One region of the Faecalibacterium sp. Marseille-P9590 genome, then DNA from elsewhere that is predicted to be linked to it. Evidence: a T-box and tRNA genes for the amino acid it is inferred to sense, from the RefSeq annotation. Region 1 holds a T-box; the other regions hold tRNA genes.

Region 1 (4,281 bases):
GGGAGCAGGGCGAGGCGCTGGGCCTTGAGGTGTCGATGCAGATGGCCCGGGAGGCTCTGCCCTACGCCGACGGCTTCTATCTCATGACCCCCTTCAACCGTGTGGCCCTGATGGAGCGGCTCATTGCCCGGCTGAAAACGGAGCTTCTGGACGCGGAAGGCTGAAATACAGATAAATCGTTGAAAGCGCCGCAATGAGATGATATTATAATAAAGAATAACGAACAGGGTCCCTGTGGACCCTGTTGCAGCGAATGCAGCGGGCCACACTCGAAAAGGAAGAGACATAAGAAAAATGCGGACACGGTATACCCTTATCAATATGGTCGTCAATGTGGGTGGACAGCTCATGAATCAGGTGCTGCTGTTCATCAGCCGGATGGTGTTCATCCACTATCTGTCGGCGGCATATCTGGGTGTCAACGGACTGTTCACCGATGTACTAGGCATCCTGAACCTTGCAGAGCTTGGAATCGGCACGGCGATGATATACAGCCTGTATGAGCCGGCTGCGAAGAATGATGAGCATCGGCTGGCGCAGCTGATGAACCTTTACCGGCTCCTCTACCGTATCGTGGCGGTCGTGGTGCTGCTCGTGGGCCTTGCACTGATGCCGTTTCTGGGCTTTTTCATCAAGGACAGCAGCGGCATCGAGCATCTGCGGCTCATCTATCTGATGTATGTGGCAAACTCGGTCTGCTCCTATCTGCTGAGCTATAAAAACTCCATCTATCTGGCCTACCAGAAAGCCTATGTCCGCAACCTCTGGGCGCAGCTCTGCGACGCGGTCAAGACTCTGTTCCAAATCGTCCTCATCGTGCTGACCGGAAACTTTATCCTTTATCTGGCGGTGCAGTTTGTGATGCAGTTCATCCCGAACATCATCGTATCGGTCAAGGTGGATAAGGAATTTCCCTACCTGAAAGAGTGCAGGGAGCTGCCGGAAAAAGAAAAATTTCACGGCATCCTGCGGAACGTCGGTGCCATGAGCTTCCACAAGCTGGGAACGGTCATCGTCCGGAACACGGACAGCCTGCTGATGTCCAGCTTCGTGGGTTTATTGTCAGTGGGCATCTACTCCAACTACAAGCTCGTTCTGTCCGGCATCAACAACCTGATGGATAAATTCTCGAATGCCTTTACCGGAAGTCTGGGCAATCTGGGAGCCATCGAGGATGAGACGCGGGTGTACAGTATCTACCGGGAACTGGATCTGCTCTTCTTCGTCATTTACGCTTACTGGACGGCGGGATTGTTCGCACTGTTCAACGCTTTTATCACCCTCTGCTTCGGCGCGGAATACTGCTTCTCCACGGCGACAGTCGCCGTCCTCGTGACGGAATTTTATGTTTCGGGTCAGCGGAAGGTCAACCTGCTCTTCCGTGAAGCCAAGGGCCTGTTCTGGTACGACCGGTATAAGCCGCTGTTCGAATCGGCCATCAATCTGGCAGCGTCGCTGCTGCTGGTGCAGAAGTTCGGCGTGGCAGGCATTCTGGGCGGAACGGTCATCAGCACCGTGACGACCTGCCTCTGGATGGAGCCTTACATCCTGATGCGCTACGGCATCCGGGAAGACTGGCAGGGCAAGCTGAAAGACTACTTTGTCCGCTACGCCGAACGCGCCGCTGTCGTCGCGGCGCTGGCCGCTGTCTCCTACGGATGGGTGAGCTTCTGCCCGGCGAAGAACATCGGCTGGTTTCTGCTGGACGGTGTGCTGTATACGCTGCTGTTCGGGGCTGTCATGGTGGTGCTCCACCGGAACGCGCCGGAGTTCAATCAGCTCAAGGGCCGTGTCACGGCTGTTTTGAAAAGGAGGGAAAGCTGAATGGCAGAGCGGGACAGCCACGTCCGGCCCATTCGGCAGAAGAACGGCGGTCTGAGCGCGGCCCGTACGCTGAACGGCAGCTGTGAAAATTTTGTTCCGGACAAAAAGAGATTGACAAAACGCACAAAAAACGCTATATTCTTTTTATAAATGCAAGGAAAAAGAGTGTGCGTCGTTTTCGCCATCCAGAGAGCCGGGGGCTGCTGAAAACCCGGTATGGCGGTGCGGTGTGCTGTCGCTTTTGAGCAGAGGCGGGGAAACAGGAGTAGTCGCCTCCGGGTCTGCCCCACGTTATCGGGGCATCAAGGGGCATACGGCAGAAAGCCGTGTGCAATTTGGGTGGTACCGCGGTTATATTACAGCCGTCCCATGGAACGCTCCGTGGGGCGGCTTTTTTCGTCCCACTCCAATTATTCATCTGGGAGGATACTATGAAAGAACTCGCAAAACAGTATGATCCGAGCCAGGTGGAAGACCGCATCTACCAGTTCTGGCTGGATGGCGGCTACTTCCACACCAAGGCCGACCCCGACAAGAAGCCCTACACCATCGTGATGCCCCCTCCGAACGTCACCGGCCAGCTCCACATGGGCCACGCCGTGGACAACACCATGCAGGACATCCTCATCCGCACCAAGCGGATGCAGGGCTATGCCGCCCTGTGGGTGCCTGGCACGGACCACGCTTCCATCGCTACGGAGGCCAAGGTCGTGGAGGCCATGCGTGCTGAGGGCCTGACCAAGGAAATGGTGGGCCGCGACGGCTTCCTGGAGCGCGCCTGGGCATGGAAGACCAAGTACGGCAACCGCATCGTCAGCCAGCTCAAGAAGCTGGGCAGCAGCTGCGACTGGGAGCGTGAGCGCTTCACCATGGACGAGGGCTGCTCTGAGGCTGTCAAGGAAGTCTTTGTCCGCCTGTACGACAAGGGCCTCATCTACCGCGGCAACCGCATGGTTAACTGGTGCCCCCACTGCAACACCTCCATTTCCGACGCCGAGGTGGAGTATGAGGAAAAGGACGGCAGCTTCTGGCACCTGCTCTACCCGGTCAAGGAGACCGGCGAGATGCTGGAACTGGCTACCACCCGTCCCGAGACCATGCTGGGCGATACCGCTGTTGCCATCAACGGCGATGACCCCCGCTATGCTCATCTGCACGGCTGCCATGTCATCCTGCCCCTGCTGAACAAGGAGATCCCCATCGTCTGCGACGAGCACGCCGACATGACCAAGGGTACCGGTGTCGTGAAGATCACCCCGGCCCACGACCCCAACGACTTTGAGGTCGGCCTGCGCCATGACCTGCCCATCGTCCGCGTCTTCACCTACGATGGTCGCATGACCGGCGCCGCCGACAAGGCTGCTGCCGACGCTCTGTTTGCTGCAGGCAAGAACACCGTCAACGAGCCTCATGTGCTGGACTGCGGCAAGTATGCCGGCATGACCACCCTCGAGGCCCGCAAGGCCATCCTCGCTGACCTGAAGGAGGGCGGCTTCCTGAAGGAGATCGAGCCTCTGAAGCACGAAGTCGGCACCTGCTACCGCTGCCACTCCACCATCGAGCCCATGGTGTCCAAGCAGTGGTTCGTCAAGATGGAGCCTCTGGCCAAGCCCGCCATCGAGAGCGTGGAGAAGGGCGACATCAAGTTCGTGCCGGAGCGCTTCACCAAGAACTATATGAACTGGATGAAGAACACCCGCGACTGGTGCATCAGCCGCCAGCTGTGGTGGGGCCACCAGATTCCGGCCTGGTACTGCGACGACTGCGGCGAGACTGTGGTCGCCAAGAGCGCACCCTGCACCTGCCCCAAGTGCGGCGGCACCAAGCTCACCCAGGACCCCGATACCCTCGACACCTGGTTCTCTTCCGCTCTGTGGCCCTTCAGCACTCTGGGCTGGCCCAATGAGGAAAGCGAAGACCTCAAGTATTTCTATCCCACCAACACCCTCGTCACCGGCTACGACATCATCGGCTTCTGGGTCAGCCGCATGATCTTCTCCGGTCTGGCTTACACCGGCAAGGCTCCCTTCGACACCGTCTGCATCCACGGCATCGTCCGCGACAGCCAGGGCCGCAAGATGTCCAAGAGCCTCGGCAACGGCATCGACCCGCTGGAAGTCATCGCCCAGTACGGCGCTGACGCACTGCGCTTCATGCTCGTGGACGGCTCTACCCCGGGCAACGACATGCGCTACAGCGAGAAGAAGGTGGAGGCTGCCCGCAACTTTGCAAACAAGCTGTGGAACGCTACCCGCTTCGTGCTGATGAACCTGCCCGAGGACTTCCAGCCCGGCCTGCCCAGCGAGGATAAGCTGGACATGAGCGATAAGTGGGTGCTGACCAAGCTGAATCAGGTGGCTGGCGCTATGAGCGACAACCTCGACCACTACGAGATGGGTCTGGCCGCTGCCAAGATCAACAGCTTCATCTGGGACGTCTACTGCGACTGGTTCATCG
Region 2 (4,281 bases), on a different contig from region 1:
GAAAGCCGAGCGGGAAGAAGCCGGGTCTTAAAAAGCAAAAAGTATCGCCCTCTGTATTGGCATTGTGCCGGTACAGAGGGCGATACTTTGTCTATCTTTACTGAATGAAGCTGACGAAGAGGGGGCAGAGCACGGCGGTGAGGACGCCGGCCACGGCGATGGACAGGCCGCTCATGGCACCTTCGACCTCACCCATCTGCAGAGCTTTGCTGGTGCCTACGGCATGGGCCGAGGTGCCGATGCCGACGCCCTTTGCGATGGGGTCGGTGATGTGGAAGATCTTGCAGACCACCTCGGCCAGCAGGTTGCCTGCGATGCCGGTGAGGATGACGATGGCACCCGTCAGGGCAGCGATGCCGCCCAGCTCAGCGGCGACGTCCATGCTGATGGCCGTGGTGACGGACTTCGGCAGGAGGGTGGCGTACTGCTCCCGAGTGAGGTCCAGTGCGAGGGCCAGAGCCAAAGCGCTGCCCAGGCTCACCAGCGTACCCACTGAGATGCCCGCGATGATGGCGGCGGCGTTCTCTTTCAGCAGGTCCCATTTTTCATAGAGCGGGATAGCGAGGCTGATGGTGGCCGGCAGCAGCAGATAGTTCACCGGGGCAGCACTGACCTTGTAGTCGGCGTAGGGGATGTTCAGCACACTCAGCAGGATGATGACGAAGATGCTGCCCAGCAGCAGCGGGTTGAAGATGGCCTTGCCGGTGGTTTTGTTGATGAGAGCACCCAGCGCGAAAGCGGCCAGCGTCAGCAGCACGCCCCACGCGGCGGACCCGGAGAGAAAGCCCTGTAAAAGCTCAGTCATGTTCGGCCTCCTTCCTTGCAGCGCGGCGGCTGGTGAGGGCCTGGGTGGTGCGGCCTGCACTCACGAGGACCAGCACTGTCACCGGGATGATGGCGATGACGATGGGCAGCAGCATCTCGCCCATCTCTGCCCACAGCTCCATGACGCCCGCGGCGGCAGGCACAAACAGCAGCGGGAAGATGCTGGTGAGGAACAGGCCCACTTCCTTGACCTGCTCGAGCTTCACGATGCCGAAGCGGAGCGCGGCCAGGAGCAGCAGCAGGCCGTAGATGCTGGCCGGGATGGGGAGCGGGAGCACTGCGTGGCAGATCTCGCCCAAAAAGCAGAACGCCAGAATACGCGCAAATTGAAACAGATAGTTCGTAAGGATGCCTCCTTTGGATCGACTGAACAGGAAAATACAAAATAAGATACAAGTCAACAGTATAATCCAAAAATTCCTGCGGCGCAACGGCAATACTGGCCAAGATTTTGCCCCTTTGGTGCGGAAAATTGGAGGTTTGGATAGCGTGCTTGCCCCAAACCCTGCGGTGGGAGAGCGCGATAAACGGGAATTTATGTCAATGCGAACTCAATCTCATCAAGTTTATTTGTTATTGCGTTCTTTCTCCCTGTCTCCTTAAAGCCTATTCGACGATAGAGTCTCTCAGCATTTACATTATTCTCAAGAATCCACAGCGTAGAGGTATCCGTACATTGGCCTACTGCGTATAGTAACAATTTCGTTCCATAACCCATGTTTTGCATATCTGGAAGAATATAAAGATCCTCTATTAAACCCTTTGTTACAGAAACAACCCCTATTGGTTTTTCTTCTACAAGCATATAGAGCTTTGTTCCGTTGTTCATCTTGTTTCTCAAATACTCCCGCTGCCGATCTGGCGTGTGTGTTTCTATGAAATCAGGAGTACAAAATGCACGATGCGATTCCTTCCAGGATATGGAATGGATGGTTGCGGCTTGAAGAAGATTTGTTTCATCTACAGGTACTATCATACTTACCTCCACAAATTCCGATTTGTTGAGCCGAGTATACCATACCATTAACCGAAAGACCATCCCAGATGCGAAAAAGGCAGGATACCATCGCCACGATGATACCCTGCCTTTGTTTTTTACGAATGGCTCTGACTTACATTGTTCCTGTCCTGTCCCGCCCAACCGAGGCGGTGCAAATGGTGCTCCGGCAGGCGGAGCTTTCTTGGTAGACATTCCTAGTCGTTGGAAACCGCGCACTAAACAACAGCCCACTGGGCTGTTGTTTTCCACGCCTGCGGCGTGGCCGTGCTGTTCTCGTCCTGTACCGTCCACCACAAAAAAATCCCCAGACCGAATGGTCTGGGGATGTGGTGGACGGTACAGGACTCGAACCTGTGACCTCCTGCACGTCAAGCAGATGCTCTACCAGCTGAGCTAACCGTCCATATTCTGTTGCGTCGTGACGACTCTGATATAATACCATGACTCGCCCGAAAAAGCAATACTTTTTTCGAAAAAATTCTGATTTTCTTTTCTGCGCCCCGAAAAAAGGGCACAAAAAAGCCCCGGCGGCGTCCAAAGAGCGGACAGCGCCGGGGAGAAAACAGGGAAAATTACAGCTTTGCTTCGGGAAAGCCCTCGAGCTTCGAAGTGCAGTGGGGGCAGCGGACAGCCTTGAAAGCAATCTCGCTCTGGCAGTAGGGGCATTTCTTGGTGGTGGGCTCCTTCGGCTCTTCCAAGGGCTTCTTGTGCAGCATATTGATGGCCTTGATGGTCACGAACAGCACGAAGGCCACGATGAGGAAGTTGATGATGGCGTTGAGAAAAGCACCGACGCCGATGCCAACATCGCCGATCTGGATGACGACATCCGAGAAATCGGCGTTGAAGAACAGGCCGATGATGGGGGAGATGATGTCGTTTACCAGAGAGTTGACGATCGCGGTGAAAGCCGAGCCGACGACCACACCAACTGCCATGTCGAGCACATTGCCGCGCATGGCGAAGGCTTTGAACTCTTCAAAGAAATTCTTGATGCCGCTGGTTTTCTTTTCTGACATGATAAGTACCGCTCCTTTTGCCGCAGATGGCATGATATACCTATATAATACAAGAAGACGGCAATATTTTCAAGTCAGACCTGATGCTCTGCGATCCACTGGCTCATCTGCTGGGCGATGGCCTTGATGGAGCCGTCGTTGAACGGCACCTGCAGGCCGGCGGTCTCGCACAGCTCGGTGTAGCTGGCCGTGCCGGCACGGCGGACGAGGCGCAGATAGCGCTCCCATGCATCTTTCTGGTCATGGAGGCTCAGCAGGAAGAACTGCAGAGCGGCCATGGTGGACAGGCAGTAGTCGATATAGTAGAAGGGGCATTCGTAGATGTGGAGCTGACGCTGCCAGCCTGCACCGCGGCCATAGAAGGGCAGAGCGTCAAAGTCGATCCAGGGGCGGTACTTGTGCTCCAGCTCCAGCCAGGTCTGGTTGCGCTGGTCGGGGGTCAAATCGGGGTTCTGGTACATGATGTGCTGGAACTCATCCACCGCGCAGCCGTAGGCCAGGAAGAGGAAACTGTCTTCGGCGTGGAGCAGGGCGTACTTGTCGGTGTCCTTGCCGAAGAGCAGGTGGTGCCACGGTGCGGTGAGGAACTCCATGGCCATGGAGTGGATCTCGGCGCTCTCCATGCCGGGGCATTCGAGGTCGGCGGGGATCTTCGGATCGCGCTCAGCCACATAGCCCTCGAAGGCGTGGCCGCACTCGTGGGTCAGAACATCCACGTCAGCGGAAGTATTGTTCCAGTTGGCGAAGATGAAGGGGGCTTTATAGGAGGGCAGGCTGGTCATGTAGCCTCCGGACATCTTGCCGGGGCGGCTCTCGACGTCGAACAGCTCGTTGTCCTGCATGAAGTCGATGAACTCTGCCGTTTCGGGGCTGAGTTCATGGTACATGGTGCGGGCGGCGGACATCCGGGCGTCATAGCCCTCGATGGGCTTGGGGTTGCCGTCCTTGAAAGCCACCGGCAGATCGGCAAAAGTGGGGTGCTGGATGCCGGTGCGCCTGTTCTTGAGAGCGATGACCTTCTGCAGCTCCGGCACGACGTCGTGGGCCACCTGGTCGCGGAAGCGCTTGATGTCCTCAGGGCCGTAGCCGATGCGGTTCATCCGCACGTAAGAGAGCTCGCTGTAGTCGTGGAAGCCCATCACCTGAGCCTGCTGGTTCAGGTTCTGGACGATCTTGGTGTACAGCTCGTCCAGCTCGGCGCGGTGGGCGTCGAAGTAACCGGCCTCGGCCTCATAAGCGGCCCGGCGGGTGGCGGCATCGGTGCTCTCCTTGTAGGGGCCAAGCTGGGGGATGGTGAGCTGCTTGCCGTCCAACTCCACCAGCGCACCGCCGTAGATCTGCTGGTAGGTGCTGACGAGGGCGTTGTACTCCTGCTGAAGGGCCACGGTGCGCTCGTCCATGCCCAGCACGGCGTTCTTCATGCCGGCCACGCAGGTG
Region 3 (4,281 bases), on a different contig from region 1:
CAGGCTGCGGTCCAGTTCATCCAGACCCAGCGCGTCCACGTCCATCCGCTTGAGGCTCAGCAACGCCACATCCCGGTCGATGATGCCGTCGCCCAGCACGGTGGCAAAGTCGCGCACACGCTTGAGGAAGCGGTTCGCCACACGGGGTGTGCCGCGGCTGCACTTGGCCAGCTCATAAGCACCCTCGGGGGTGATGGGCTGGTCGAGGATGCCCGCCGAGCGGATGATGATATTGCTCAGCTCGTCGGGGCTGTAGAGCTCCAGCTTGAGCAGCACGCCGAAGCGGTCGCGCAGAGGGCCGGTGATCTGGCCCGCACGGGTGGTAGCACCCACCAGCGTGAACCGGGGCAGATTGATGCGGATGCTCTGGGCGCTGGGGCCTTTGCCTATCATAATATCCAGCGCGTAATCTTCCAGTGCCGGGTAAAGCACCTCTTCCACCTGCCGGGAGAGGCGGTGTATCTCGTCGATGAAGAGGACGTCGCCCTCCTGCAGATTGGTCAGCAGGGCGGCGAGGTCGCCGGGCTTTTCGATGGCCGGGCCGCTGGTGATGCGGATCTGCACCCCCATCTCGTTGGCGATGATGCCCGCCAACGTCGTCTTGCCCAGACCCGGAGGGCCGTAGAGCAGGATGTGGTCCATGGGCTCGCCCCGGCGCTTGGCCGCTTCGAGATAGATTTTCAGGTTCTGTTTGACCTTTTCCTGTCCGATGTAGTCCTCCAGATGCTGGGGGCGGAGGTTGTTTTCCTCGCTGTCCGCCACCGTCATCCCGGGCTGCATCATTTTTGCGCCATAGAGCGCGGTATCGTCTTGCATCGTTTACCTCCTGCCCGCCATGCTGCGCAGCGCCAGTTTGATGATCTCTTCCACCGGGAGCGTACCGTCGATCTTGGAGACGGCCAGTGCGGCTTCGCTCTGGCTGTAGCCCAGCGACACCAGCGCGGCGATGGCCTGTCCTGCCCCCTGTGCGGCGGCGGTGTCCGAAGCAGCGCCCGCCACGTTTTCCAGGTCGATGCCGGCGGCAAAGCCTTTGGCGACCTTATCTTTCAGTTCCAGTACGATGCGCTGGGCCAGCTTGGGGCCGACACCGGACGCGGCCTTGAAGGCTTTGTGGTCGCCCGCCGAGATGGCCAGCGCCACACGGTCGGGTTCCATGACGCTCAGGATGGCAAGCCCCACCTTCGCGCCCACGCCCGACACCGAGGTGAGCAGCTCAAAACAGGCCTGCTGCTCCTCGCTGGCAAAGCCGTAGAGGCTGACGTCGTTCTCGGTGACGTTCATCACCGTATAGACGGTGGCTTCGTTCCCCACGCCGGGCAGCGCACCGGCCACGCTGGCCGGACACTGGGCGTAGTACCCCACGCCGCCGCAGCAGATGACCACAGCGTTCAGGGTCTTTTTGATGATCTTTCCGGTTAAGCTGTATATCATAATAACAACCTCAAATCGGCCCCGGCACACGCCGTACAAAGCGGTTGAGCTGGCTGCCGTTGGTGTGGCAGAAGGTGATGGCCATCGCCAGCGCGTCGGCGGTGTCGTCGGGCTTCGGGATGGCGGGCAGATGCAGCAGAATGCGGGTCATCTCCTGCACCTGCTTTTTCACGGCTTTGCCGTAGCCGGTGACGGCCTGCTTGACCTGCATCGGGGTGTACTCGTAGATAGGCAGACCCGCCTGCGCCGCCGCCAGCAGGATGACGCCGCGCGCCTCAGCCACGCCGATGACGGTGGTCTGGTTGTGCTGGTAGAACAGCTTTTCGATGGCCAGCACCTCCGGCTGCGTCCGCTCGATGACCTCTTTGACGCCCGCATACACTTCGTCCAACCGCCGCTCGAACGGCACGCCGGCGTCGGTACACACCGCGCCAAAATCCACCGGTGCAAAGCGGTTTCCCGCGTAATCCACCACGCCCCATCCCACGATGGCGTAGCCCGGGTCGATGCCCAATACTCTCATTCTGCGATACCTTTCCTATTGTAATCATCTTATTATAGCACACCTATAAAAAAGGGGCAACGATAACCTTTTAACTCCCAGCCTTCGCCCGCTTTCCCGCCCCTCCGGCAGAGGCGTCCCGGCCAGCCCCGGAAAGATTTTTTGAAGATTTTTGCAAAAAGGGCTTGATTTTTATTCCATCCTATGCTATCATAATTGAGCTGACTACAGCAAAACAGAATATGGACGGTTAGCTCAGCTGGTAGAGCATCTGCTTGACGTGCAGGAGGTCACAGGTTCGAGTCCTGTACCGTCCACCATACAGTTCGTACTCGAACCCAATTCTTTACGAAAAAGGGTTCGGGTACGTTTTTTGTTTATCGGAGGTTCTGCGGAAGGACTACTCGGAACGGTAAACGAGCAAAGGCAGGGTATCACTATGATAGTGGTATCCTGCCTTTTGCTTTGCGGAATCAAGTTCGCTTTGTGCGAACTTGATCGCCACCTATATGGCGCATTGAGGGCAATTGCTGCGTACGTGCGTACCGGGAGCCTGTACACCTCTGGCAAGGTGTAACACACTAGACTTTGTTCCAAAGTCCGTGTGCTAAGGGGGCAGGCTCCTTAGAATTCCTGTGGAGTGTGTACGCACGTACGCAGGAAAACGGCAAAATTTCACTATATCGGGGTGTTCTTTCATTGGAGAGTATGGTATACTCGGCTTAGTTCAACAAATCAAAATTTGGCGAGGTGATTTACATGAAAAAGAGCGCATCAAGAATCGTCGGTTTGGTAATGCTGATTATAGCTGTTGCATTTATAATGTTTGCGGTGAACCATCCAGAAATGAGTTTTCCTTGGAACAATACCATTACTTGGTTACTGTATGGTTTGTATGTTCTTGTGACAGTCGTGCTGCTTATTGCGCCTAAGATGAAGAAGTAAACAATTCCAGTTTGCCGTACTCGTTCCCAGCAGGGTTTGGGGCAGGCACGCCCCAACAAGAGCACTTCGGAAACTCACAAGAGGTGAAGAAGTGAAGTCCCGGATGGGCAGAAAATTTTCAAAAATTGAAAATTTGTGGCCACGGGACGATTCTTGCTCTCCCCTTTTTCGCTGCGTTTCGTAATTTTCACATTTCAATCTGCTCGCAGATTGTTGACAAGCTGCGCTTGACCCGATACTATAAAGGCAAGTCGAATACACGCCAAGGAGGTGCAACCATGACCGCCGTGATCTACGCCCGCTATTCATCTGACAGCCAGCGAGAAGCGTCCATTGAAGGACAACTGCGCGACTGCAAGGACTACGCCGAGAAGAACGGTATTACAGTGGTCGGCACCTACATCGACCGTGCCTACTCTGCCAAGACGGATGACCGTCCAGACTTCCAGAGGATGATCAAGGACAGCGCGAAGAAAATCTTCGATGTGGTTCTGGTCTGGAAGCTCGACCGCTTTGCCCGGAATCGGTTCGATGCCGTGAACTACAAGTACCAGCTGGAAAAGAACGGTGTCCATCTGGTGTCTGCCATGGAACCCATCTCGCAGGGGCCTGAAGGCATTATGGTGGAGAGTATGCTGATTGGCATGGCGGAATACTATTCCGCCGAACTCGCCCTGAAAGTGGCGCGCGGTGAGCGCGAAAACGCCCTCCAGTGCAAGTACAACGGCGGTGTGGTGCCGCTGGGCTTCACCATTGGCAAGGAGGACAGGCTGTACCATATCGACCCGGAGACGGCTCCCATCGTGCAAGAAATCTTCACCCGGTATGCCGACGGCGAACCGGCTGAGAAGATTGCGGCATCCCTGAACGAGCGCGGCCTGCGTACCCGCACCGGAAAGCCGTTCGTGAAGAACAGCTTCTTCCAGATCTTCCGCAACCGCCGCTACATCGGCGAATACCGCTACAAGGACATCGTGACGCCAGGCGGCATTCCGGCCATTGTTGACAAGGACTTGTTCGACCGGGTGCAGCAGCGTTTCGAGCAAAACAGGATCGCCCACGGTCGGCCTGCAAAAGAGGATGTGAGCTATCTGCTAACCACCAAGCTGTTCTGTGGCAAGTGCGGTACGCTCATGGGCGGCGAGAGCGGCACCAGCCACATGGGAAATACCTACTATTACTACAAGTGCGGCAATGCCAAACGCCACGGCAAGGCGCACTGCGACCTGAAAGCCATCCGCAAAGAGCCGCTGGAACGGTTCGTGGTGGAGACTGCCATCAAGGTGATTTTCAGCGATGAAATCATCGAACGGCTGATAGATTTAGTCATGGAAGCCCAGCAGAAGGAGAACACCCGGCTGCCTATTCTGAAAGACCAGCTCCGTGATACGGAGAAGCGGCTG

What was found. A T-box is a leader RNA that pairs with one kind of tRNA and senses whether it is charged. The one in region 1 lies ahead of J3349_RS13725 (valine--tRNA ligase), so its partner is inferred to be a tRNA-Val.
Region 2: it has a tRNA-Val gene. The T-box ahead of J3349_RS13725 (valine--tRNA ligase) is inferred to sense a tRNA for this amino acid. The anticodon was not compared.
Region 3: it has a tRNA-Val gene. The T-box ahead of J3349_RS13725 (valine--tRNA ligase) is inferred to sense a tRNA for this amino acid. The anticodon was not compared.

What each region holds. Positions count from the first base shown of each region.
Region 1 is NZ_JAFREF010000019.1:4,360-8,640, reverse strand. Features, by position in the region: gene J3349_RS13735 (bifunctional homocysteine S-methyltransferase/methylenetetrahydrofolate reductase) at 1-164, shown strand, start outside; gene J3349_RS13730 (hypothetical protein) at 295-1,824, shown strand; T-box leader at 1,971-2,197, shown strand; gene J3349_RS13725 (valine--tRNA ligase) at 2,256-4,281, shown strand, end outside.
Region 2 is NZ_JAFREF010000003.1:22,472-26,752, reverse strand. Features, by position in the region: gene J3349_RS05025 (bifunctional diguanylate cyclase/phosphodiesterase) at 1-31, shown strand, start outside; gene J3349_RS05020 (LrgB family protein) at 98-805, opposite strand; gene J3349_RS05015 (CidA/LrgA family protein) at 798-1,124, opposite strand; gene J3349_RS05010 (GNAT family N-acetyltransferase) at 1,361-1,801, opposite strand; tRNA gene J3349_RS05005 (tRNA-Val) at 2,153-2,228, opposite strand; gene mscL (large conductance mechanosensitive channel protein MscL) at 2,398-2,844, opposite strand; gene J3349_RS04995 (M3 family oligoendopeptidase) at 2,919-4,281, opposite strand, start outside.
Region 3 is NZ_JAFREF010000012.1:66,629-70,909, reverse strand. Features, by position in the region: gene ruvB (Holliday junction branch migration DNA helicase RuvB) at 1-816, opposite strand, end outside; gene ruvA (Holliday junction branch migration protein RuvA) at 820-1,431, opposite strand; gene ruvC (crossover junction endodeoxyribonuclease RuvC) at 1,442-1,954, opposite strand; tRNA gene J3349_RS12040 (tRNA-Val) at 2,178-2,253, shown strand; gene J3349_RS12035 (hypothetical protein) at 2,693-2,878, shown strand; gene J3349_RS12030 (recombinase family protein) at 3,157-4,281, shown strand, end outside.